4 regions of the Bacillus pumilus genome follow, and region 1 is predicted to be linked to each of the others. Evidence: riboswitches for the same ligand, from Rfam matches in the RefSeq annotation. Region 1 holds a riboswitch; each other region holds the start of a gene.
The links. A riboswitch is a leader RNA that binds a small molecule or an ion and turns the genes downstream of it on or off. The one in region 1 is predicted to bind thiamine pyrophosphate.
Positions count from the first base shown of each region.

Region 1 (6,134 bases):
GGCTTCAATTCGCACCTTCGCTTACGCTAAGCGCTCCTCTTAACCTTCCAGCACCGGGCAGGCGTCAGCCCCTATACTTCGCCTTACGGCTTCGCAGAGACCTGTGTTTTTGCTAAACAGTCGCCTGGGCCTATTCACTGCGGCTTCTCGGGGCTTTAACACCCTAAGAAGCACCCCTTCTCCCGAAGTTACGGGGTCATTTTGCCGAGTTCCTTAACGAGAGTTCTCTCGATCACCTTAGGATTCTCTCCTCGCCTACCTGTGTCGGTTTGCGGTACGGGCACCTCTCACCTCGCTAGAGGCTTTTCTTGGCAGTGTGGAATCAGGAACTTCGCTACTAAATTTCGCTCGCCATCACAGCTCAGCCTTCACGGGAAACGGATTTGCCTATTTCCCAGCCTAACTGCTTGGACGCGGATATCCAATACCGCGCTTACCCTATCCTCCTGCGTCCCCCCATTGCTCAAATGGTGAGGAGGTGGTACAGGAATATCAACCTGTTGTCCATCGCCTACGCCTTTCGGCCTCGGCTTAGGTCCCGACTAACCCTGAGCGGACGAGCCTTCCTCAGGAAACCTTAGGCATTCGGTGGACGGGATTCTCACCCGTCTTTCGCTACTCATACCGGCATTCTCACTTCTAAGCGCTCCACCAGTCCTTCCGGTCTGACTTCACAGCACTTAGAACGCTCTCCTACCACTGTTCGTAAGAACAGTCCGCAGCTTCGGTGATACGTTTAGCCCCGGTACATTTTCGGCGCAGAGTCACTCGACCAGTGAGCTATTACGCACTCTTTAAATGGTGGCTGCTTCTAAGCCAACATCCTGGTTGTCTAAGCAACTCCACATCCTTTTCCACTTAACGTATACTTTGGGACCTTAGCTGGCGGTCTGGGCTGTTTCCCTTTCGACTACGGATCTTATCACTCGCAGTCTGACTCCCAAGGATAAGTCATCGGCATTCGGAGTTTGACTGAATTCGGTAACCCGGTAGGGGCCCCTAGTCCAATCAGTGCTCTACCTCCGAGACTCTTACCTTGAGGCTAGCCCTAAAGCTATTTCGGAGAGAACCAGCTATCTCCAGGTTCGATTGGCATTTCACCCCTACCCACACCTCATCCCCGCACTTTTCAACGTGCGTGGGTTCGGGCCTCCATTCAGTGTTACCTGAACTTCACCCTGGACATGGGTAGATCACCTGGTTTCGGGTCTACGACCACGTACTCATGCGCCCTATTCAGACTCGCTTTCGCTGCGGCTCCGCATCTTCTGCTTAACCTTGCACGGGATCGTAACTCGCCGGTTCATTCTACAAAAGGCACGCCATCACCCTTTAACGGGCTCTGACTACTTGTAGGCACACGGTTTCAGGATCTATTTCACTCCCCTTCCGGGGTGCTTTTCACCTTTCCCTCACGGTACTGGTTCACTATCGGTCACTAGGGAGTATTTAGCCTTGGGAGATGGTCCTCCCGGATTCCGACGGAATTTCACGTGTTCCGCCGTACTCAGGATCCACTCTGGAGAGAACAACATTTCAGTTACAGGGCTGTTACCTTCTTTGGCGGGCCTTTCCAGACCTCTTCGCTTATATCGTTCCTTTGTAACTCCGTATAGAGTGTCCTACAACCCCAAGAGGCAAGCCTCTTGGTTTGGGCTGTTCCCGTTTCGCTCGCCGCTACTCAGGGAATCGCATTTGCTTTCTCTTCCTCCGGGTACTTAGATGTTTCAGTTCCCCGGGTATGCCTTCTCATACTCTATGTATTCAAGTATGGATACTACTCCATTACGAGCAGTGGGTTTCCCCATTCGGAAATCTCCGGATCAAAGCTTGCTTACAGCTCCCCGAAGCATATCGGTGTTCGTCCCGTCCTTCATCGGCTCCTAGTGCCAAGGCATCCACCGTGCGCCCTTTCTAACTTAACCATTTCTTACTTTAGAAAGAATCACTATGTGTGATGAACTTTGCATTGCATTCAATGTGAATGTATTACTTATTGTTATCTAGTTTTCAAAGAACAATCCTGTCTCGCTAGAGACATGTCTTGAAGGAATGATCCTTCAAAACTAAACAAGACGAAAACGCACACTGCTCCATATATCCTTAGAAAGGAGGTGATCCAGCCGCACCTTCCGATACGGCTACCTTGTTACGACTTCACCCCAATCATCTGCCCCACCTTCGGCGGCTGGCTCCATAAAGGTTACCTCACCGACTTCGGGTGTTGCAAACTCTCGTGGTGTGACGGGCGGTGTGTACAAGGCCCGGGAACGTATTCACCGCGGCATGCTGATCCGCGATTACTAGCGATTCCAGCTTCACGCAGTCGAGTTGCAGACTGCGATCCGAACTGAGAACAGATTTATGGGATTGGCTAAACCTTGCGGTCTCGCAGCCCTTTGTTCTGTCCATTGTAGCACGTGTGTAGCCCAGGTCATAAGGGGCATGATGATTTGACGTCATCCCCACCTTCCTCCGGTTTGTCACCGGCAGTCACCTTAGAGTGCCCAACTAAATGCTGGCAACTAAGATCAAGGGTTGCGCTCGTTGCGGGACTTAACCCAACATCTCACGACACGAGCTGACGACAACCATGCACCACCTGTCACTCTGTCCCCGAAGGGAAAGCCCTATCTCTAGGGTTGTCAGAGGATGTCAAGACCTGGTAAGGTTCTTCGCGTTGCTTCGAATTAAACCACATGCTCCACCGCTTGTGCGGGCCCCCGTCAATTCCTTTGAGTTTCAGTCTTGCGACCGTACTCCCCAGGCGGAGTGCTTAATGCGTTAGCTGCAGCACTAAGGGGCGGAAACCCCCTAACACTTAGCACTCATCGTTTACGGCGTGGACTACCAGGGTATCTAATCCTGTTCGCTCCCCACGCTTTCGCTCCTCAGCGTCAGTTACAGACCAGAGAGTCGCCTTCGCCACTGGTGTTCCTCCACATCTCTACGCATTTCACCGCTACACGTGGAATTCCACTCTCCTCTTCTGCACTCAAGTTTCCCAGTTTCCAATGACCCTCCCCGGTTGAGCCGGGGGCTTTCACATCAGACTTAAGAAACCGCCTGCGAGCCCTTTACGCCCAATAATTCCGGACAACGCTTGCCACCTACGTATTACCGCGGCTGCTGGCACGTAGTTAGCCGTGGCTTTCTGGTTAGGTACCGTCAAGGTGCGAGCAGTTACTCTCGCACTTGTTCTTCCCTAACAACAGAGCTTTACGATCCGAAAACCTTCATCACTCACGCGGCGTTGCTCCGTCAGACTTTCGTCCATTGCGGAAGATTCCCTACTGCTGCCTCCCGTAGGAGTCTGGGCCGTGTCTCAGTCCCAGTGTGGCCGATCACCCTCTCAGGTCGGCTACGCATCGTCGCCTTGGTGAGCCATTACCCCACCAACTAGCTAATGCGCCGCGGGTCCATCTGTAAGTGACAGCCGAAACCGTCTTTCATCCTTGAACCATGCGGTTCAAGGAACTATCCGGTATTAGCTCCGGTTTCCCGGAGTTATCCCAGTCTTACAGGCAGGTTACCCACGTGTTACTCACCCGTCCGCCGCTAACATCCGGGAGCAAGCTCCCTTCTGTCCGCTCGACTTGCATGTATTAGGCACGCCGCCAGCGTTCGTCCTGAGCCAGGATCAAACTCTCCGAGGTATGCAGGATGCATATCACACATGCGTTGCTACACGATGTAGCGAACTTAGCATGTGATCATTTCCTGCCTCGTCAGCGTTTGACTGACTACCTATGATGTTTCATAGGATTTTTTTATAAAAACTCGAATTAACAGGTACGTTTTGTCTTGTTTAGTTTTCAAAGATCATCTTCGCCGTCTCTCAGAGGCGACTTTATTAATATAACATTCTATCAAGATAAAGTCAACAACTTTTTTCTTTATGTTATTTAATAACCGCGCTGTTTTAGCGGCGAATACAAATATAACACCTTTTGAGAAAGGAAACAAGTATTTTTTCTAAATAATTTATTTTTTCTTATCTCTTCCTATATAATCATACAAAAATTAATTGTCACAGGAATTCTCTATTGTTGATCCTGAAGGTCTTTAGTATATTTATAATAGAAGAAAACTAAATAACCGCAGGGGGAGCTTTGTGCTGAGAGTGAACACTCGTTGTTCTGACCCTTTGAACCTGTCAGTTAATACTGAAGTAGGAATGTGGATTCAATTGAATACATGTGGTGTATTCAACTCGATATGTTTTTCTATGAATAACATACTCATCCTTACACGGTCTCTCCTTGCTCAATTCATGAAAAGGGAGATTTTTTTATGCAGCAATCAAATCAATTGGTACGACTGATGGAAATCGCAATTATGACTTCACTTGCACTAGTATTAGATTACTTATCAGGTCTCTTTTTAAGAATGCCGAACGGCGGATCTCTTGCGCTGATTATGATACCCGTCATTCTTATGTCTATTAGATGGGGAATATCAACCGGGTTTATCATTGGTGTGCTTATTGCAGGCCTTCAACTGATGAATGGCCCTATTATCGCTACACCAGTTCAAGGATTTCTCGATTATTTCGTCGCATCTGTTGTCATTTCCCTAAGCGGCCTCTTTTCTGGATTGATTAAAAAAACCATTCAGGACCAAAAGCGAAAGCAGCAATTCATCTATATTACCTTATCCGTATTTGTTGCAAGTTTCTTTAGACTGTTGACGTTCTTTATTTCTGGTGTTGTTTTCTTTTCTCAGTATGCACCAAAAGGAACACCGGGTTGGGTTTACTCTTTAATTTATAACAGCACATATATGGTTCCTTCATTTATTATTTGCAGTATCGTTCTTTGCATACTCATACCAAGTGCATCTCGTTTGGTTTTTCCTCACAAAAAATAACTGGCTGATTTCAGCTGGTTATTTTTTTATGCATAAATTGCCGCTCTATGGAATCTATTAATAGTAGAAGATTTCATGTTGGAGGTACGCCAATGAACCCTTACTCCATTATGCTGTGCTGTTATATTCTCAGTCTTGCTTATTTTTTGGCAGGTTTCTATGAAGCTTTAAAGATAGCAGGAATAAAAGGAAAAGTAGAAGCTTCTCCTCTTATCTCTTATATGCTTTTAGCTATGCTTTTCACTTTTTTCTCTCATTATTATTGGAAGCTGACGATTTAATTCGGTGTAGATGGTCATTTAATACAGGCAGCTCCCACCCATACCCTATTTCATCATGCTTCTCGCCAGCCAGCTCGAACTGGCTGGTAACGACAAAATGAGGTTGAAGCTTTTGATAAAAATGCTTTGCCGAATTTTGTTCAAATACCCACAGCATGATATTCTGATACCCTTTCTCTATTAAATAGCTCACTCCTTCTGTAATTAAAGCGATACCTGCTCCTGATTTCTGTTTCTCTTGCAATAAATAGATCGCATAAAGTTCTCCATCATATGTTGGATAGCGCTCATCACGTTGTTTTCCAAAAGAAGCAAAACCAAATACCCCCTCGTCATCTTCTGCGACAAACGTCCCTTCAAGTGACCTTCTTCTCCAGCTCTCTTCTCGATCTTCTATATTTAAACCATCCAAATAATCCTGATTAATAATGCCTTGATAAGTCGTCTGCCAGCTCTTCACATGTATTTCGGCAATTTTAGGAATATCTTTTTGTACAGCATGTCTCACCTTCATCCGCGCCACTCCTTCTCACTGTTTTCATCCTATCTTTATTATGATAAATTCCTATTTCCTAAAATTCAATCAATAAAGGATATTCGTTGACATTTTGTCAACACACCTTTATATTGGGTACGACTTCTTCTATAGAAGAGTTGATACATCATACAAAGGATGGTGTAAAATGGATTCTAAAACAACTGAGCTTGGGTCTCTCTTAAAGGAAAGATTGCAACAACGTTCTTTATCTTTAAGAGAGCTCAGCACATACACAGAAATTGATAAAGCGACACTGTCTCGAATCATGAATGGAAAAAGAAAACCAACTTTGAATCATCTGCAGCGGCTTTCAGATTCTCTGAACCTATCATTAGATCAACTATTAGCTGCTTCAGGGTTTCCAATCAAAAACGAAAAGGTACATAGTGATACGTTCATACAAACGGTCGTAGAGATCGAAAAAACACTGAAAGATGAGGAGGTCT
Region 1 covers NZ_LT906438.1:2,770,568-2,776,701, forward strand. Annotated here, with positions in the region: rRNA gene CKW02_RS14335 (23S ribosomal RNA) at 1-1,925, opposite strand, end outside; rRNA gene CKW02_RS14340 (16S ribosomal RNA) at 2,108-3,656, opposite strand; TPP riboswitch at 4,094-4,195, shown strand; gene thiT (energy-coupled thiamine transporter ThiT) at 4,294-4,869, shown strand; gene CKW02_RS14355 (GNAT family N-acetyltransferase) at 5,110-5,664, opposite strand; gene CKW02_RS14360 (DUF1232 domain-containing protein) at 5,834-6,134, shown strand, end outside.

Region 2 (6,134 bases), 310 kb from region 1:
GTCTTCATAAGCTTGCCTTTAAACCGGCAGAGCTTGAGCTGTGCGGCAAAGGAAGAAGTGCCTATGTCTTTTCATACAAAAAAGACGGCAAGAAAATGGCGCTAAAAGTCTTTTTCCCTTCTTATCAGCATATTGCCCGCAAAGAAGCCGCTATTTATGAAAAGCTCTCTGGTTCGTCTTACTACCCTGAGATTTATGAATCTGGGGATCAGTATATTTTAATGGAATATATTAAAGGATATACATTCTATGAATGCCTCACAAAGGGGATTCCTATTAAAAAACAAATGATTGCGCAAGTCGATGATGCGCTAGAAGAAGCACGCGAGAAAGGATTGAATCCTTCTGATATCCATCTGAGGAATCTGATCTTAACAAAGGAAGGACAGGTCAGGGTCATCGATGTTGCCCGTTTCACACAAACAAAAGCTTGCCATCAGTGGGATGACTTAAAAGCCGCTTATGCTTATTATCAAAAACCTTTTTTCCCGAAAAAAGCACCGCGTCTTTGGCTTGAAGTGATTGCTTATTTGTATAAAAAGAACTGGCTGTCTCGCGGCCAGCTTAATAATCGGAATGATTTCTCTGCATAATGAAAGCCGCTCTCACTGAGCGGCTTTCAGCGTGTAGACAAACCCTCGCATTCTTTGTCAGTCCTGCGCGCTGGTGCTCACGAATGTCAAATTCGCTCCGCGCCAGTGCTCGTCCTTCCTAGACTTCAAAGGTTTTCTATCACGCTGAAAAGAAGACAAAGGGCTAAAATAAAGATCATTTTAGCCCTTTGTCAACAATCTGAAAGCCGCTCTCACTGAGCGGCTTTTCTGTGTCAATCTGTTTCAACATGGATGCTATTCACATTTAATAAGTTAATGATTTCATTATTCAGCTTAAACCAATGATTGGCTTCTTCAATTTTCTTATACACATCATAGGTAGCTGGACGTTTTAGCTCGAAATCAAGCACTTCCCCATTGTTCATATGAAATGTTACCTTAAATACTTTCATCATAAGATCACCTTCCACTCTCTCTTGTTAGCTGGCCAAATAGATCGGCTCTTTTCATTCATTCTCTACTCAACTCGTTTCCCCTCCTTCTTTCCTTTCAAACACAAGAAGTTTAAATTTTGTTTAAATTCAAACAATATCTCTATCCCTCTTCTTTGCAAAGAAGTATATTATTTAAAAGGAGGTTTTCTTTATGAAACGGAAAAAGAAACGAACATCCCCAGAAAGACAAACAGTCGTGTTTCATTTAACAGATGCCCTCATTCCGAGTCTGGACATGATAGGGGTTGCATTAAAGGCATTTTTCCACCTCTTAAGAAAAGCCTTATCCGCGATCTGATAAAACCCCGCACAACATGCGTGCGAGGTTCTTTTTTAGGATGAATATATTTGACTTCCTTGGCTGATAAACTCCTTCGCCTTCTTCTCCATCTCTTTTTTCACTTCTTCTGATTGATTGCGAATATCATGGGAAATTTTCATGCTGCAAAACTTCGGTCCGCACATCGAGCAAAAATGGGCAGTCTTAGCGCCTTCAGCAGGCAATGTTTCATCATGGAACGCCATCGCTCTTTCTGGGTCAAGTGACAGGTTGAATTGGTCCCGCCATCTAAATTCAAACCTTGCTTTCGATAAAGCATCATCGCGCTTTTGAGCAGCAGGATGTCCTTTTGCTAGATCAGCAGCATGTGCAGCAATTTTATAGGCAATCACACCTTCTCTTACATCTTCTTTGTTCGGCAGACCTAAATGCTCTTTTGGCGTCACATAGCATAGCATCGCTGTCCCATACCAGCCGATCATAGCTGCGCCGATAGCAGATGTAATATGATCATATCCCGGAGCAATATCTGTTGTAAGAGGTCCTAATGTATAAAATGGTGCCTCTTTGCAAATCTCCATTTGTTTGTCTACATTCTCTTTGATTTTATCCATCGGAACATGTCCAGGCCCTTCAATCATCACCTGTACATCATGTTTCCAAGCGATCTCTGTCAATTCACCTAACGTTTCCAGCTCTGCAAACTGCGCTTCATCATTGGCATCAGCAATCGAGCCTGGTCTGAGTCCGTCTCCAAGTGAAAAAGCAATATCATACGTTTTCATAATCTCACAAATGTCTTCGAAGTGGGTATAAAGGAAATTTTCTTGATGATGGGCAAGACACCATCTTGCCATAATGGCACCGCCTCTTGAAACAATTCCGGTCACCCGATCGACTGTCAGCGGAATATACCTTAATCGCACGCCCGCATGAATCGTGAAGTAGTCTACTCCTTGCTCTGCTTGTTCAATTAACGTGTCTCTGTACACTTCCCACGTCAAATCTTCTGCCACGCCATTCACTTTTTCAAGCGCCTGATAAATGGGAACGGTGCCTACTGGGACTGGGCAATTGCGTATGATCCATTCTCTCGTTGTATGAATGTCCTTTCCTGTAGACAGATCCATCATAGTGTCTGCACCCCATCTGATGGCCCATGTCATCTTTTCTACCTCTTCATCAATGGATGATGTCACAGCTGAATTACCAATGTTCGCATTGATTTTGACATGAAAATTCCTTCCGATAATCATCGGTTCACTTTCAGGATGGTTAATATTCGCTGGAATGACCGCTCTTCCGCTGGCTACTTCCTCTCTCACGAACTCAGGGCTTAGCTCTTCTCTTAACGCGATGAACTCCATTTCAGGCGTTACAATACCTTTTTTTGCATAATGCATTTGCGTCACACAGGCACCTTGTTTTGCGCGAAGCGGCTCATGATGAAAATCAGTAAGAACATGCTGATGTGACGATTTCTCTTTGGAGCGATATCCGTTATCTTCAGGTTTTACATGACGTCCTTCATAGCTTTCTGTATCCCCTCTTTCTTCGATCCATGCCGCTCTCAGACGATGAAGCCCCTTTGTAACATCGATATGGGCACGCTCATCGGTGTAAGGTCCACTCGTATCGTACACACGAATCGGTTCATTTTGAATGTTTCCTGCCTGCGTCACCGTTTGTGAGAGGGCAATCTCTCTTTTTGGCACTAAAATGTCAGGTCTTGACCCTTTCTCATACACCTTTCGGCTGCCATCAAAGCTTGATAATAACGATTGAGTTGTTAGGGTATTTTTCTTTTCTTTCATTTGCTGTTCTCTCCTTCTCTTCTTGTCACAGGACAGGACGGAATCAGCACCAGCAAAAAAACCAGGCTCTATGAACAGAACCTGGTTTCGTCGTTAGAAATAAACATGAATCTCATTTATAAGACACATGTATCATCTTCAACTTCCCCACGCTGGTACGAGCCAGATCAGGTCCAAAGGGTTAAGAAGCATACACTTCTCTCTCAGCCCAGCCGCGGGCACCCCTAGTCACATTTATTCATTTCCACAACAGTGTAGCATAGAGATGCCATGAAAAAAAGGAGTTTTAGGAAAATAGTTCCTTTTCACTACAAAAGAGATAAAGCCAGCTTGATATACACCTTTATATACATCATCCTCCTCAAACATTTAGATAAAATCTGAAATAATCATTGATCCTTTTCTCCTATTATGTATAATTAATCTAAACGGAGAATTTTTATACAGACTTTTTTAAAGGAAGTTCTAGTCGATTGCAAACATTTCTCACATTTATCGTCATAGGATTCTCAATCGCTCTACCAGTTGGAGCGATCACGGTTGAAATGACTAAACAAGGATTAAAAAACGGCTTCTTTCATGGTTTAACTGTAGGAGCAGGCGGCATGACCATTGATCTCTTACTAATCTTGGCTTTGTATGCTGGATTTGCTCAGTTTTTATCACTGCCATTTGTCCAAATCCCGCTCTGGCTGATCGGAGCTATCTTCTTAATGATGCTCGCATACGATTCCATTAAACATGCGGATCAAGACATCCATTTAGCTGGCGAAAAAGTCAATAAATCTTTCGCAAAAACGTACAGAAACGGCTTGCTTGTCGCGGTGTCTCCTGGAAACCTTGTGTTCTGGGTTTCTGTATTTGGAGCTGTACTGGCAGATGCATATACAAAAACAGATTCATCTGAATTTATACTGGCATCAGGCGGTATTTTGGCAGGGATTCTTCTTCATGACATCGGTCTTCTCACCCTTGTATCCTTAACAAGAAAAGTGATGAATCGAACGATGATCAAATGGACATCCATTATTGCTGGTATTTTATTACTTGGATTTGGCTGTTATTTCTTTTACGAATTCTATATAGGCATTAAGGTTTATTTTTAAGAAAAGGCTAAAGTTCTTGAGGAACTTTAGCCTTTTTTATGCTTCAACTTATCGAGTCATGCCTGTTTGACCTGTTTCAAATTGTGTTCTTCTCATATCTCTAAAGCGTGTGAAAGCTCCCTCGTCTTTAATGACTTGGACAGCTCTTCCATCCGCATAACGAGTCGCTGCTTCTTCCACTTGTGATACGCCCTCTGACGTCAGACGTCCATCTGATTTAATGGCAATATACACATTTTCATCTGTTACCATCACCTGTGAGTCTGCAACGTGGTTCATTTTATTGACGCGATTGGCAATTTTTCTTGAACGCTGCACATTCTCTTGTTTATCGTAGCCAGAGAACGACATTTGGTTATGATAGTTCATATCTCCATGACTGTAGCGTCCATCACCACCTGCGAGAGGCGTTCGATCATCTGCTTGAGGGCGGGTGCGATAATCAACATTCGTTGTATTCCCACCGTTCATTCCCTCCATGAGTTCAGAAACTGGCCCTTGATGATCTTGGTTATTGTCATCCGCACGGTTATTCGAATGATATCCGACTGGCTGACCTGATTGATTATGACGTGTATCTACACCTGCATTGTCATTTGTACCACATGCCGTTAACCCAATAGGAAGAAGCACTAATGCGATCGTTTTTTGCCATTTTTGTCTCAAACGAAAAACCCCCTGTACAAATTCAATCTCATGAGCGCGAAACAGGCTCTGTTTTAGCATGTACAGTTTGGGGAAAAATCAAGCTGTCAGTTATAAACAAAAAAAGGAACGATTGAGATCGTTCCCTCCAGTTTGCTAAAATGATCTTTATTTTAGCCCTTTTTCTTCTTTTCAGCGTGATAGAAAACCTTTGCAGTCTAGGAAGGGTGAGCACAGGAGCGGAGCGAATTTGACATTCGTGAGCACCGGAGCACAGCCCTGACAAAGAATGCGAGGGTTTGTCTACACGCTGAAAGGAACGATTGAGATCGCTCCTTCTGTTATTACTCTTCTTCGTCTTCCTCTGGTCTTGCAAAAACAGATTGACCTGGATATGGCTGCATATAAGGCTGAGCTGGATAAGCCCCCATTTGGCCATAAGGTACAGGATTCGGGTAATGTCCTGGCCATGGCTGATGCTGCTTCATGCCATCATCACATCCGCAGTCTTCCTTGCCATAAGCTTCATTTGAAACATTTGGATAAAAGCCTTGATTCACGTTCGCATTGACATTGGCGTTGGCATTGGCATTTGGATGCATATGGTGGTGCCAGTGATGCCCATCGTTTGCATGATGTTCATAATGTTCTCCGTAATAAGCTGGCGCTTGATACGCAGGATAATACGGCTGCGCTGGGTATGGATATGGCATCATGTGATGGTGATAATATGGCTGGACAGGATAGCAAAGACCTGACCCTGGTAAAATTGGCGATGCTGGCACCATTTGCTGCGGATATGGATACATTGCCGGCATGTAATGACCATGACCATAATAAGGATCATATGCGTCATGATGCTGGTGATGGTGATGATGTTCCTTATTCTCAGCCATTCCCCCTACCGCTGCGCCTCCTACATTCGGCATTTGCGGGAAATTAGGAAGGTTTGGGTAATTGCTGTGCTCCATATCTTTTCCCTCCTCCTTTTGATGCGGAATATGAATAAACGGATCATACCCCTTTGCCACTTCATCTTTTAAATGACCTTTATTTTCATGATGGAAATGGTCCTTGTTGTCTTTATGCTCCTTATTCTCATGATGGAAATGGTCCTTGTTGTCTTTATGCTCCTTATTCTCATAATGAACATGATCTTTATGATCCTTTTTGTCATGAACATGATCTTTCTTTTCATGAACATGATCTTTTTTCTCATGATGTTCTTTTTTGGGAGGAGG
Region 2 covers NZ_LT906438.1:2,461,969-2,468,102, forward strand. Annotated here, with positions in the region: gene CKW02_RS12685 (hypothetical protein) at 1-593, shown strand, start outside; gene CKW02_RS12690 (hypothetical protein) at 827-1,009, opposite strand; gene CKW02_RS20320 (hypothetical protein) at 1,200-1,346, shown strand; gene thiC (phosphomethylpyrimidine synthase ThiC) at 1,382-3,142, opposite strand; TPP riboswitch at 3,270-3,378, opposite strand; gene CKW02_RS12700 (LysE family transporter) at 3,616-4,248, shown strand; gene CKW02_RS12705 (YhcN/YlaJ family sporulation lipoprotein) at 4,297-4,914, opposite strand; gene safA (SafA/ExsA family spore coat assembly protein) at 5,238-6,134, opposite strand, start outside.
Region 2: another riboswitch for thiamine pyrophosphate. It lies ahead of thiC (phosphomethylpyrimidine synthase ThiC); the one in region 1 lies ahead of thiT (energy-coupled thiamine transporter ThiT).

Region 3 (6,134 bases), 1.6 Mb from region 1:
TAGGCATGAATGACAAATCGCATGACATCTACTGACTGAGGTCCTCGATCTGTTAAATCACCGACAAGTGCTAGCGTTCTCTTATCAGGATGGACGGGTAATCCATGTTTGAATTCGTATCCTAGTTTGTGTATGAGGGCAAGCAGCTCTTCGTAGCAGCCGTGGATATCACCAATGATATCAAATTTCATAAGATTTCCTCCTGATTTTTCTCATCCATTCATCGGGGTTAAAGAAGTTTGAATTTTAGAACATATAACGAATGGCTTTCTTTTCATTTAGGCAATTGTTAGAATCAATGCTTTAACGTAAACCTTAAAAGATTAAACATCAATGTTAGGAGGCTTTAGCCAATGGAGCATACATCTGTTTCATCACTCGTTGTCGTTATTATTGTCGCCTTTTTCACCCCACTTTTATTGCACCGATTTAAGCTGACCATTCCGGTCGTTGTTGCTGAAATCATCATGGGGCTCATCATTGGAAAAAGCGGTCTTCAACTGGTAGTTGAACATGATGCATGGTTAGATACGTTATCCATGCTCGGTTTTATTTTTCTGATGTTTTTAAGTGGACTTGAAATAGATTTTTCTTCTTTCGAGTCAAAGAAGAAAGCACGAGAACTACCAAATGGTCTAAAAGAACCGAATACGTTTAAAGCAGCCACTATTGTTTTTCTTGGCGTATTTAGTATTTCTTTTATTCTGTCCTATGCGTTTGTCCTTGCAGGGTTTATCCAAAATGCCTTTTTAATGACGCTCATTATATCGACGATCTCATTAGGGGTAGTGGTTCCCACCTTAAAAGAGGAAAAATTGATGCAGACGAATATCGGTCAAATCATCTTGCTTGTCGCTGTCATTGCGGATTTGGTGACGATGATTTTACTTGCTGTATTTTCCTCCATTTATGGCGATGGTACAGGGAATATGTGGCTTCTGCTCTTATTATTTGCTGCGGGCATCCTTCTTTATTTATTTGGCCGCGTATTTAAGACAAAGTCAATTTTTCAGTCCATGTCAAAAGGGACCGTGCAAATTGGGACAAGGGCGATCTTTACTCTCATTATAGTCTTAGTTGCTTTATCTGAATCACTCGGTGCTGAAAATATTCTTGGGGCGTTTTTAGCGGGCGTACTTGTGTCCCTTCTTTCGCCGAATAAAGAGCTTGTCCAGCAGCTGGATTCATTTGGCTACGGATTTTTGATCCCCATCTTCTTTGTGATGGTCGGAGTGGATTTGAATATATGGGCACTGTTCAAGGACCCAAACATTATGATCATGATCCCGCTGCTATTTATTGCATTACTGATTAGTAAACTCATCCCGATTCTTTATTTGAAAAAATGGTATGACATGAAAAAAGTGATCGGCTCTGGCTTTTTATTAACATCGACATTATCACTCGTCATTGCAGCTGCGACGATCGGGGAGCGGCTCGGAGTCATTGATCATAAAATGTCCGGCGCGCTAATTTTAGTCGCGATACTCACGAGTATTTTAACGCCAGTTTGGTTTAAAGCACTGTTTAAAAAAGAACAAGCTGTGAGCCATAAAAAACGTGTGACCTTTATTGGTGCAAATCAGCTGACCTTACCTGTCACACTCGATTTACATCAGGATGAATATGATATTCGAATTTTGCATGTCTTTCAAGAAAATAAAGAAGCGATGCTCGCCGACACCATCTTTGAAGTCGAATCAATTGAAGAGTACGACGATGAGACGCTGCGAAAGGCAGGCGTTGGCCAGGAGGATGTCCTCGTCGTCGCAACAGGCAGTGAGACGAAAAATAAGGAAATTGCTTTATTTGCAAAGGAAGAAGGAGCAAAACAAGTCATTGCGAGTGTGAGCAAAGCTGAGGCAGAGCTAACATTGAAGGAAGCGGGCATTGATACGTTTTCTAATTTCCTATCATCTAAAACGGTGCTAAGAGCCTTGATTGAAGCACCGGATGCGATTCGATTATTAACAAATGAGGATACTTCCTTGTATCAAATTCAAATGAACAATCATCGCTACCACAATGTCATGCTGAGGGAATTTCCGTTTACCGGCGATTTGGTCTTTGTCCGTATTTTCAGAGGGATAGACAGCTTAGTACCACATGGAGATACGACGCTTAGAAGTGGTGACCGTGTGCTTGTGTCGGGCTCTCGTGAGTATGTAGCAGGACTTAGAGCCCAATTAGAGTGAGAATGAACCCTTGACCAATGAACAATTCCTGATTAAGATAGAAGTACAACATCATATATTTGATCCACTAGGGGAGTCCTTTAAAAGGGCTGAGATAAAAGTATCGACTTTTAGACCCTCATTACCTGAACAGGTTCATACCTGCGTAGGGAAGTGGTGCGGTTTTTGATTATGCTTTTTACAAATTCCAAGCCACTTTCCATACGGAAAGTGGCTTTTTTATATGGAAAAACAGGAGGAGAGAAACATGACATTTTCAACTGAATGTAAAGAAGCAGCAGCACCATGGTGGAATGGAAGCTTTACACACCCCTTTGTGAAAGGGATTGGCGATGGCACGCTGTCACTCGATCGTTTCACGTATTATGTGATGCAAGATTCATATTATTTAACTCATTTTGCAAAGGTGCAAGCATATGGAGCGGCAATTAGTGAGGACTTACATACGACGGGCAGAATGGCGTATCATGCGCAGGGAACGTATGAAGCAGAGCTGTCGCTGCATAGAAAGTTTACAGAGCTTTTAGAGATTTCAGATGAAGCCATCGAGAACTTTAAGCCTTCTCCCACTGCATATGCGTATACGTCTCATATGTACCGATCTGTGAAAAGCGGACGATTCGAAGAGATATTAGCTGCGTTATTGCCGTGCTACTGGCTTTATTATGAGGTGGGTGAAAAGCTGAAACAAACCACACCTGACCATCCGATTTATCAGGAATGGATTTTGACATATGGAGGGGATTGGTTTAAGGAACTTGTCTTTGAACAAGTCAACCGCTTTGATGAACTAGCCGAAAAAGCACCAGAACATGTACGGGCCAATATGAAAGAAAATTTTGTGATTTCAAGCTATTACGAATACCATTTCTGGGAGATGGCGTATCAAAAAGAAATGTGGCAAACAGCATGCTTAGATGGGGTTGGTGCAAATGGAACTCCACGCAGTGACAAATGATTCGCTTCCTGCGGGTGAGCTGATCAAACAAATAAAAAACATTGCACCTGAAGTGGATTTTATTCATATCCGGGAACGGTCTAAAACAGCAAGTGAGCTTGTTGATCTCGTGAAAGGTCTCCTTTTAGAAGGTGTACCGAAAGAGAAGCTCATCATCAACGACAGAGTAGACGTTGCACTGCTCACCAATATTCACCGGGTACATCTCCCGGGCCATAGCTTTTCGCCAAAAGAGCTGCGGCAAAAATTCCCTCATCTTCATGCGGGCGTCTCTGTTCATTCGATTGAAGAAGGGAAAGCAGCTGAGAAAAATGGAGCAGAGTATGTCATATTTGGGCACGTATATGACACCACTTGTAAACCAGGACTTCAGGCAAGAGGCGTACAGCTTGTGAAAGAACTGACATCTCTACTATCTATTCCAGTCGTGGCAATCGGTGGTGTGACACCTGACCGCATTCCAGAATTGAGACACGCGAATGTGAAAGGGATTGCTGTCATGTCTGGAATTTTTACTCATCATCAGCCGCGCAAGATGGCACAAGCATTTTCTAAACAAGTAAAGGAGCATCCTTATGAAGAAGCATTATGATGTGGCAATCATTGGTGGTGGAATCATAGGGATGTCCATTGCCTATCACCTTGCAAAAGCAGGAAAGCAGGTCGTCTTATTTGAGGCGAATGAGGTAGGGAAGCAAACGACAAGTGCGGCTGCTGGGATGCTTGGTGCACATGCTGAAGGAGAGGGTCATGAGGATATTTTTTTTCAAGTAGGCAGAGCAAGCCAGGCATTGTACGAAAAGTTAAAAGTCGATCTACAGCATGAATCTGGCATTGATATTCGAACATCAGCGGGCGGTATCATGAAGGTAGCCTTTACCGAAGAGGAGAAACAAGCACTTTGCCGGATGCAGCATTTGTCTTCATTTGAGTGGATGGACGCAGGCAGCGTAAAAAAATGCATGCCTCAAATGGCAGAGAATATCCTAGGAGCAGGTTTGATTAAAGAGGATGTTCATGTCGAACCTTATGCGGTATGCCGAGCATTTTGGCAGGCGGCGGTCAGGTACGGGGCAGAAGTGAAAGAGTGTACACCCGTGATCGAAGTGAAGCGGGAGAAAGAAGCGTTAGCAATTAGAACAACGATGGGAACATTCACATGTGATGAACTAACTGTAGCAAGTGGTGTATGGTCTGGCCATTTTTTTGAAGAGCTTGGATTATCTCATTCTCTTTATCCAGTAAAAGGGGAATGTGTGTCTGTATGGAATCATGGTCCAGCACTCCAACACACCATTTACCATGATCATTGTTACATCGTTCAACGAGATAGCGGCAAACTGATCGTTGGCGCAACGATGAAGCCAAACGAGTGGCAAACTGTTCCAACGCTTGGCGGTATCGAAGCTGTTATTCAAAAGGCGTCACAGCTGATGCCTTCGATCAAGGAGATGCCGATTGATCAGTGCTGGGCTGGCCTTCGTCCGGCGACAAGCGACCAGCATCCCTACATCGGAAGACATCCAGAAGATCGGCGTATTCTTTTTGCTGCTGGTCATTACAGAAATGGTATTTTACTTGCTCCGATTACTGGAAAGATCATTCGCGACCTGATATTAGGTGAACCGGTCAAAAAAGAATGGCTTCACGCATTTCGTATTGACCGAAAGGAGGCACTGTTTGTATGAAAATTCAATTGAATGGCAGAATCGTTGATTTCGATCAAGAGAATGGAACGATCTATGACCTGCTATCAGACTATCAGCTTGAAAATCGAGTAGTGATTGTGGAAAAGAACCAAGAAATTATTGATAAAGAAGCGTTTCAACAAGTGAAAATTCAACCTAATGACACGATCGAAATCGTTCACTTTGTAGGAGGAGGATGACAACATGCTGCATATTGGCGGAAAAACATTCACATCTAGATTATTACTTGGTACAGGGAAGTATCCATCATTTGAAGTTCAAAAAGAAGCCGTGAACGTATCAGAAGCAGAAATATTAACCTTTGCTGTGAGAAGAATGAACATTTTCGAAGCATCTCAGCCAAACTTTTTGGAGCAGCTTGATTTATCAAAATATACGCTGCTTCCGAATACAGCTGGTGCTAGTACAGCGGAAGAGGCAGTTCGTATTGCTCGATTAGCGAAGGCTTCTGGACTGTGTGACATGATCAAGGTAGAAGTCATTGGCTGCTCAAGGTCTCTTCTGCCAGATCCAGTCGAAACGTTAAAAGCATCCGAAATGCTACTCGAAGAAGGATTTATCGTGCTGCCATATACATCTGATGATGTGGTACTGGCAAGAAAATTAGAAGAGCTTGGTGTCCATGCCATCATGCCAGGTGCTTCGCCGATTGGTTCAGGGCAAGGCTTACTAAACCCTCTGAATCTCTCATTTATTATCGAGCAGGCAAAGGTACCGGTGATTATTGATGCTGGTGTAGGCTCTCCAAAGGATGCGGCTTATGCGATGGAGCTAGGGGCTGACGCTGTATTACTGAACACCGCTGTGTCAGGTGCAAAGGACCCTGTGAAAATGGCAAAAGCCATGAAGCTGGCGATTGAATCAGGAAGGCTAGGCTTCGAGGCGGGACGTATTCCTTTGAAAAACTACGGGACAGCAAGCAGTCCGCAGGAAGGAATGCTGGCATTTTGAGCACACGTTATTCACGCCAAGAGCTCTTTCAGCCAATTGGCACAGAGGGACAAAAGCGGTTAAATGACTCAAAGGCCGTCATTATTGGCGCAGGAGCGCTTGGAACAGCTAGTGCGGAAATGCTCGTTCGTGCTGGCGTTGGATCTGTCACCATTTTGGATCGAGATTATATTGAATGGAGTAACCTTCAGCGTCAGCTGCTTTACACAGAGCAAGATGTGCAGGATCGGCTGCCAAAGGCCGTGGCGGCTGAAAATAGACTCAAACAGATAAATAGTGACGTGCAGGTCAAAGGAATCGTCGTCGATGTGACCGCTGAAC
Region 3 covers NZ_LT906438.1:1,172,735-1,178,868, forward strand. Annotated here, with positions in the region: gene prpE (bis(5'-nucleosyl)-tetraphosphatase PrpE) at 1-191, opposite strand, end outside; gene CKW02_RS05815 (monovalent cation:proton antiporter family protein) at 354-2,195, shown strand; TPP riboswitch at 2,255-2,364, shown strand; gene tenA (thiaminase II) at 2,443-3,153, shown strand; gene tenI (thiazole tautomerase TenI) at 3,128-3,745, shown strand; gene thiO (glycine oxidase ThiO) at 3,729-4,841, shown strand; gene thiS (sulfur carrier protein ThiS) at 4,838-5,041, shown strand; gene CKW02_RS05840 (thiazole synthase) at 5,046-5,813, shown strand; gene CKW02_RS05845 (thiazole biosynthesis adenylyltransferase ThiF) at 5,810-6,134, shown strand, end outside.
Region 3: another riboswitch for thiamine pyrophosphate. It lies ahead of tenA (thiaminase II); the one in region 1 lies ahead of thiT (energy-coupled thiamine transporter ThiT).

Region 4 (6,134 bases), 910 kb from region 1:
ACCCAGGGAACGGTTTCCTTGGGGTAGTAGATGCGGATCAGCAAGTATTGAAGTGGAGTGACGGCTCCATTGCAGCCACAGGTTTCCAAGTACATGATGCAGCATTTTCTTTGAATCCAAGTACGAAGCTCGATATTGATTATACAGCGACAACTGGCTTAACGTTGGTAGATCGCTATATTCGCCCGACTCGTACATTTAGTGATAAAAAGAATTATGTGAATCCAAATAATCCAGATGCAGGGCGTGATGTCCCAACATACGGTCTATCCTTTAAAGTTGTTGGACAAAGTAAGGATCGTTCTGTTGGAAAGGTATTAATTTCTAAAAGTAACTAAACAGAAAGCCGGATTCTACCATTGAATCCGGCTTTTTGATATGGTAATAAACTGTTTTTGATGAAAAGGACGGCTTTTTGGTCGAATGTCTGTTCTTTTTTATTTTGATATCCGAATGAAATCATTATATAATAGAGATTGGAAGGTTTTTCTTTCATACATGGTTCTTTTTAGCTGTTAAAACTAAGGAAAGGATGAGCGTTACCAATGAGTTGTGTCACTGCTAAGCAATTAAAGGTGATAAGAGGGACGATGCAGACTTTTTGCAGCCATTTCGAGTATGATGGTCACGGTAAGCTTCATATCAATACCATCATGGCTTTTATTAAAAAGGAGTTTGGTGTGAGAAAAATGAAAGACATTCCACAAAGCCGCTTTACTGAAGCGCTTGAATTAATACAAGACTTTGATTTATACACGGATAAAATAGAGATTCGTGATCGTCTATCAGAAAGGAATTAACTAAATTGAATATTTTAGCAATAATACTAGTAGGAATTGTCGCATTAGAACACCTTGTCATTATGTTGTTAGAAATGTTTTTTATGGAATCAAAGATGGCAAAGAGATCCTTTAAGCTGCCAGAACACTTGCAAAAGGATCCAAATGTAAAAGTGATGTTTGCCAATCAAGGGCTTTATAACGGGTTTTTAGCTGCAGGACTGATTTGGGGGCTCATTCTCGGATCGAATACTGTTGGATATATGATTCAGCTATTTTTCATTCTTTGCGTGATCATCGCTGCGGTATTTGGCGGTGTGACCTCTAATAAATCAATCATCGTCAAGCAAGGAGTACCAGCGCTTCTTGCATTAATTGCGCTTATCCTGGCAATTTAACCGTAAATAAAGTCGCCCGAGTAAAGGGCGGCTTTTATCTTTTTCGAAGACCCATTAGACGAATAATAGATGTCAGACATAGTGCAACGGCAACAGCCAAAATAATTTTCCCATACATGACCCCTGTTAAGTTCATCAAAAAGACGGCCAATATGATACAGAGCGTGATGATGATCATCACAATCGAATAGGTTTTCATCTCTTTTCCACTCCTTTAAAAGTCCCCTCACATCCGTGAGGTCTATCCATCTTACCCTCATATGATATCACTCAATGACAATTTTACATGAAATTCCCTACCAATAGAATGTGACATATTGATTAGATTTGATGACATGCCATATTTTTTAGAAAATCGGGTATACCATAAAGAGTTGCAACGAAGTTCAATTGTTTGATATTTAATTGTGCAAAATGTAAAATGAAAACATGATAAATCGAAAGGATGATCAAGATGAGTAAGAAAGTGTTATTAGTATCGACAAGCAGTTCAGAAATGAACGGACATCCAACAGGCTTATGGCTAGAAGAGTTGGCAGAGCCATTTCATATTTTTAAAGAAAATGAACTAGACGTTCAAATTGTCTCTATTCAAGGTGGAACTGTCCCTATTGATAAAAATTCAATTCCAGAAGGTGTTCCAGCGCAATATGAAGATGTATATGAATTACTTCAAGACACAAAGGCGCTTACAGATGTGAACCCAGCTGATTATGATGGCATTTTCTTTGCGGGAGGACACGGCCCAATGATCGATTTTGCGTCTAATCAACTGGTAGCCGATGCAATCTTAGCTATTTCAAACAAAAATGGTGCAGTCGGAGCTGTTTGTCACGGCGTTTCAGCATTCATTGATGTGAAGGATCAAGATGGCAAATCATTTATCGAAGGTAAAAAAATCACAGGCTTCACAAACGAAGAAGAGGAAGCTGTTCAGCTGACATCAAAAGTTCCATTTTTATTGGAAACAAAACTTCGTGAGCAAGGGGCAGCGTTTGAAAAAGGAGATGCCTTTGCACCATACGCTGTAGTTGACGGACAAATCATTACTGGACAAAACCCAGGTTCTAGTGCAGAAACAGCACGCCTGTTTGTTAAAACCATTTCATAAAGTGATCAAAAAACCAGTCGTAGCAAATACGGCTGGTTTTTTGTCATAAAGATTTCCTAAAAAAGACCATAACAATGAATGAAATAATGGTAAAATATTCACAGGGTAAAAAACCCAATTGAGGAAAAAGGGGATGTTCCTGTGAGAGCATTATATGGAAAAATCACTGTAGCTTTATTATCCATTCTACTCGTCACAACAGGTTTATTTTCACCAGTATTAAAAGCAGAAGAAGCACCGAAATCAGATGGGAAATTGTCACCACTGACGGAAAAAGCCATTCAGCAAGTGCAAGACTCGTTTTTGAAACAGGATGAAGGAACCGCTATCCAAAAGAAGCAGCTAAAAAAATCTTTTAAAGTAGATAAGAAAAATGGAATCAGTATCAAACGAAAAGCCGCTAAAGATGGTAAGATGCGTACATCTTCCGTTCGCTCCATTGATGGACTAGCCATCAACCAATCGGTTGTCTTATCAGAGGATGACCCAGTCGATTTATGGTTGTTAAGTACGACTTCACCTCAGGCACTCATCAGCCGAATTACCTCTTCAAATCCCGATTATTTCGTACAATTATTTGTTGTTGATTATGAAACTGGACAAGCTTATCCGACGGACTTGATTCAGCCAGCAGGCAGTCTCCTTGGTTTGACCAATTTACCAGCAGGTGACTACGCATTCGGTATCACAAGCGGTGGAAATTTCGGAGACTCTTACACGTTACAAGTGAATGCAAAAAACCCACCCAATTTCACTGGGGCTGTTTCCCTCTCCTCAACCTTGCAATACTTTGTAGCTGAGTATGCGAATGGGGATGTTTTCGCTAATGGTACAAAAGTGTATAACAAACAATCTAAGACCGCCGATTATAAATGGGAGCGTGTATTTTATTTCTCCTATGACGGAAAATATGATCAGAGAACCCATTCTGTTGAAAGTGTGAAAGTGAAAAGAATTTCGGCACCAGTATCGTACTCTTCTCCTTATGCGAGTTCATCTGAGGTCATTCTCGTCTACTTAGATGTGGAGACGTTATTTATGTATCATGAATCATCGTTTGCTAGCGGACAATACTACCATAGTAGCTTTGTTGATACACTTGGAAAGACAACGCCAAGGCGTTTAGATATTGATGATATGACAAATTACGGCGATCATATTTTAGCTGTTGATTTGAAAACGGGAAAACCAATTGATTTCTTCAGTGTCCTTAATTTTTACTATGCTGCAGGGATCGAAAAGCTGCCTACGATCAGAACGTTGAATTAAGAAAGGCGGTTGACAGCAAATCTCTACATGTGTAGAGTAAAGATAATTAAATGACAAAAGTCCACTAGGGGAGTCATGTATGACTGAGACAAGAGAAAATCTTGGACCCTTTGAACCTGATCTAGTTTGTACTAGCGGAGGGAAGTGGAGCTGGACCTCGTCTTATTCATTATTGAATCGATAAGAAGGCCGCTCCATTTGGGGTGGCTTTTTCATTTATTCAACTGAAGAAGAGGAGGCTTTTTTTATGACGTTTTCAGCGCAATTAAGAGAAGAAACAGAACCATTATTTGAAGCCATTTATCAGCATCCGTTTGTCAGAGGGCTGGCAGCAGGAAAGCTGGAAAAGGAACAGATCATTCATTACGTCAAACAAGATGCAGAATATTTACATGCTTTTATTAAAATTTATGCAGCGGCTCTTAGCAGATGTACAGACAAAGGAGATATTGCCTTTTTCCATCAGCAGATTGCGTTTGTACTAGATAGTGAGACACACCCTCATCAAAATCTTTGCCGAGTGGCAGGTGTATCATATGATGAGCTCCAAGGTGCCCCGCTTGCTCCGAGTGCTCATCACTATATTCATTATATGCTGCAAGTTGCCAAGGAAGGCACGCTTGGAGAAATCATCGCTGTCCTGCTTCCATGCCCTTGGACATATTGGGAAATTGGGAAACGAATGCTCACAGATGTGCAGCCTGACCCATCACATCCTTTTTATGAGTGGATCACATTTTATGGAGGGTTAACCGACTCTATTACAGTAGAGCTTTGCAAGCGGCTCGATCAGCTGGCGGAAGCAGCAAGTGAGAAGGAAAAGGAAAAAATGAAACAGCACTTTATCCTAAGCTGTCAGCTTGAGTACAAGTTTTGGGATATGGCGTTTACGGTGGAAGATTGGCCAGTTCCATTGGAGGTGCATTCATCATGACATGGAAGATGAAGGAAGTTGTCCTTGCTGTCATTTTATCCGTAGCATGTGGTGTCATCTATTTAGGGTGGTCCACACTTTACTTACCCATTACAGCACTTGTTGGCCCAGCAGGAGGCAACATCATGTTTGGCATTTGGGTGATTGCCAGTCCAATCGTCGCGTATATCATCCAAAAGCCGGGAGCTGCCCTGATTGCAGAAACAGCCGCTGCCGCAGTGGAATTACTAACAGGCAGCCACTTCGGTCTTGCAGCCCTGCTGATTGGTGTATGCCAAGGGCTTGGGGCAGAAATTGCTTTTGCTCTTTTTGGTTATAAACGATATCGCATGTGGACACTGATGCTGTCAGGTGCCTTTGCAGCTGTTGGAGCAATGACTTACAGCCTCGTTGCGAATGGCTTTGGTTATTACACGCCTCAAGTTTTACTCATCACACTGATGACTCAAATCATCAGCGGAATGATACTGGGCGGATGTTTAGCAAAAGTAGTGGTGGACGCATTATCTAAAACCGGTGTATTGAATCAATATGCCATCATGAAAGAAAAACGAAACAAAGGTGAACAGCATGGATTCATTTCTCGCGTGCAATAATCTCACTGTCCGTTTTTATGAACAGCCTCAGCCCGTGTTGCATCAAATCTCTCTTTCCATTCAAAAAGGTGAAAAGGTGCTTATTTTAGGACCAAGCGGCAGCGGTAAATCCACGCTCATCTCCGTTCTGGCTGGCATCATTCCAGAACATTTAGAAGCGGACATGCAGGGCGAAGTGATATTGCAAAGACATACAGGCGTCATGTTTCAGGACCCTGATTCCCAGTTTTGTATGCATCGCGTCAATGAAGAAATTGCCTTTAGCTTAGAGAACCGTTCTGTCCCTCGTGACGAGATGGCTGGCATCATTCAGCAGCTCATGCAAAAAGTCCAACTTGATGTCGATCCCAATACAGACATCCACACATTATCTGGCGGCATGAAGCAGCGATTGGCGCTTGCTTGTTTACTAGCGTTAGAGCCAGATGTGCTGTTCTTTGATGAACCGACCGCACAGCTTGATCCAGCAGGAAGAATGGAGATATTTCAGCTTCTACAGCAGCTTGCAGCTGATCAGCGACAAACCATGATTTTTGTAGAGCATGTGCTAGATGGGGTCATTGAATGGATGGACCGGGTGATTTTATTAGACGATCAAGGCAGCATCTTAGCAGATGGGTCTCCAAAAGATGTATTGACGACATATGAAAAAGAAATGAAAGAGGCAGGAATTTGGAGGCCGAAATTATTTCCCGAGAAATGGTCTACGATCCTTCAAGATCCATTTCATCCAATGAGTCACAAGCTTATGCAAACCTTTGAAGCAAGAAAGAAGCAGAATGAAAAAGTGCCGTCGACTAAGCGGGAGACCATCATTCGTTCAGAAGATCTTCAATTAAGCTACGGGAAAAAGAGGATTATGAGTGATCTTCAGCTTGATATCAAAGCAGGGGAATGGGTGGCGATCATTGGGGAAAATGGAAGCGGAAAAAGCACATGTCTTAAACATTTGGTTCGTTTAGAGCCAACGAAAAAAGGCCACATTTTTTTAAAAGAGACACTCCTTAAAAAGTGGTCAGACCGAGAACTATATGAAAAGGCAGGCTT
Region 4 covers NZ_LT906438.1:3,677,670-3,683,803, reverse strand. Annotated here, with positions in the region: gene CKW02_RS19270 (immune inhibitor A domain-containing protein) at 1-338, shown strand, start outside; gene CKW02_RS19265 (ORF6C domain-containing protein) at 546-800, shown strand; gene CKW02_RS19260 (DUF1304 domain-containing protein) at 806-1,177, shown strand; gene CKW02_RS20380 (hypothetical protein) at 1,212-1,376, opposite strand; gene CKW02_RS19255 (type 1 glutamine amidotransferase domain-containing protein) at 1,632-2,288, shown strand; gene CKW02_RS19250 (hypothetical protein) at 2,430-3,557, shown strand; TPP riboswitch at 3,614-3,717, shown strand; gene tenA (thiaminase II) at 3,805-4,491, shown strand; gene CKW02_RS19240 (ECF transporter S component) at 4,488-5,087, shown strand; gene CKW02_RS19235 (ABC transporter ATP-binding protein) at 5,062-6,134, shown strand, end outside.
Region 4: another riboswitch for thiamine pyrophosphate. It lies ahead of tenA (thiaminase II); the one in region 1 lies ahead of thiT (energy-coupled thiamine transporter ThiT).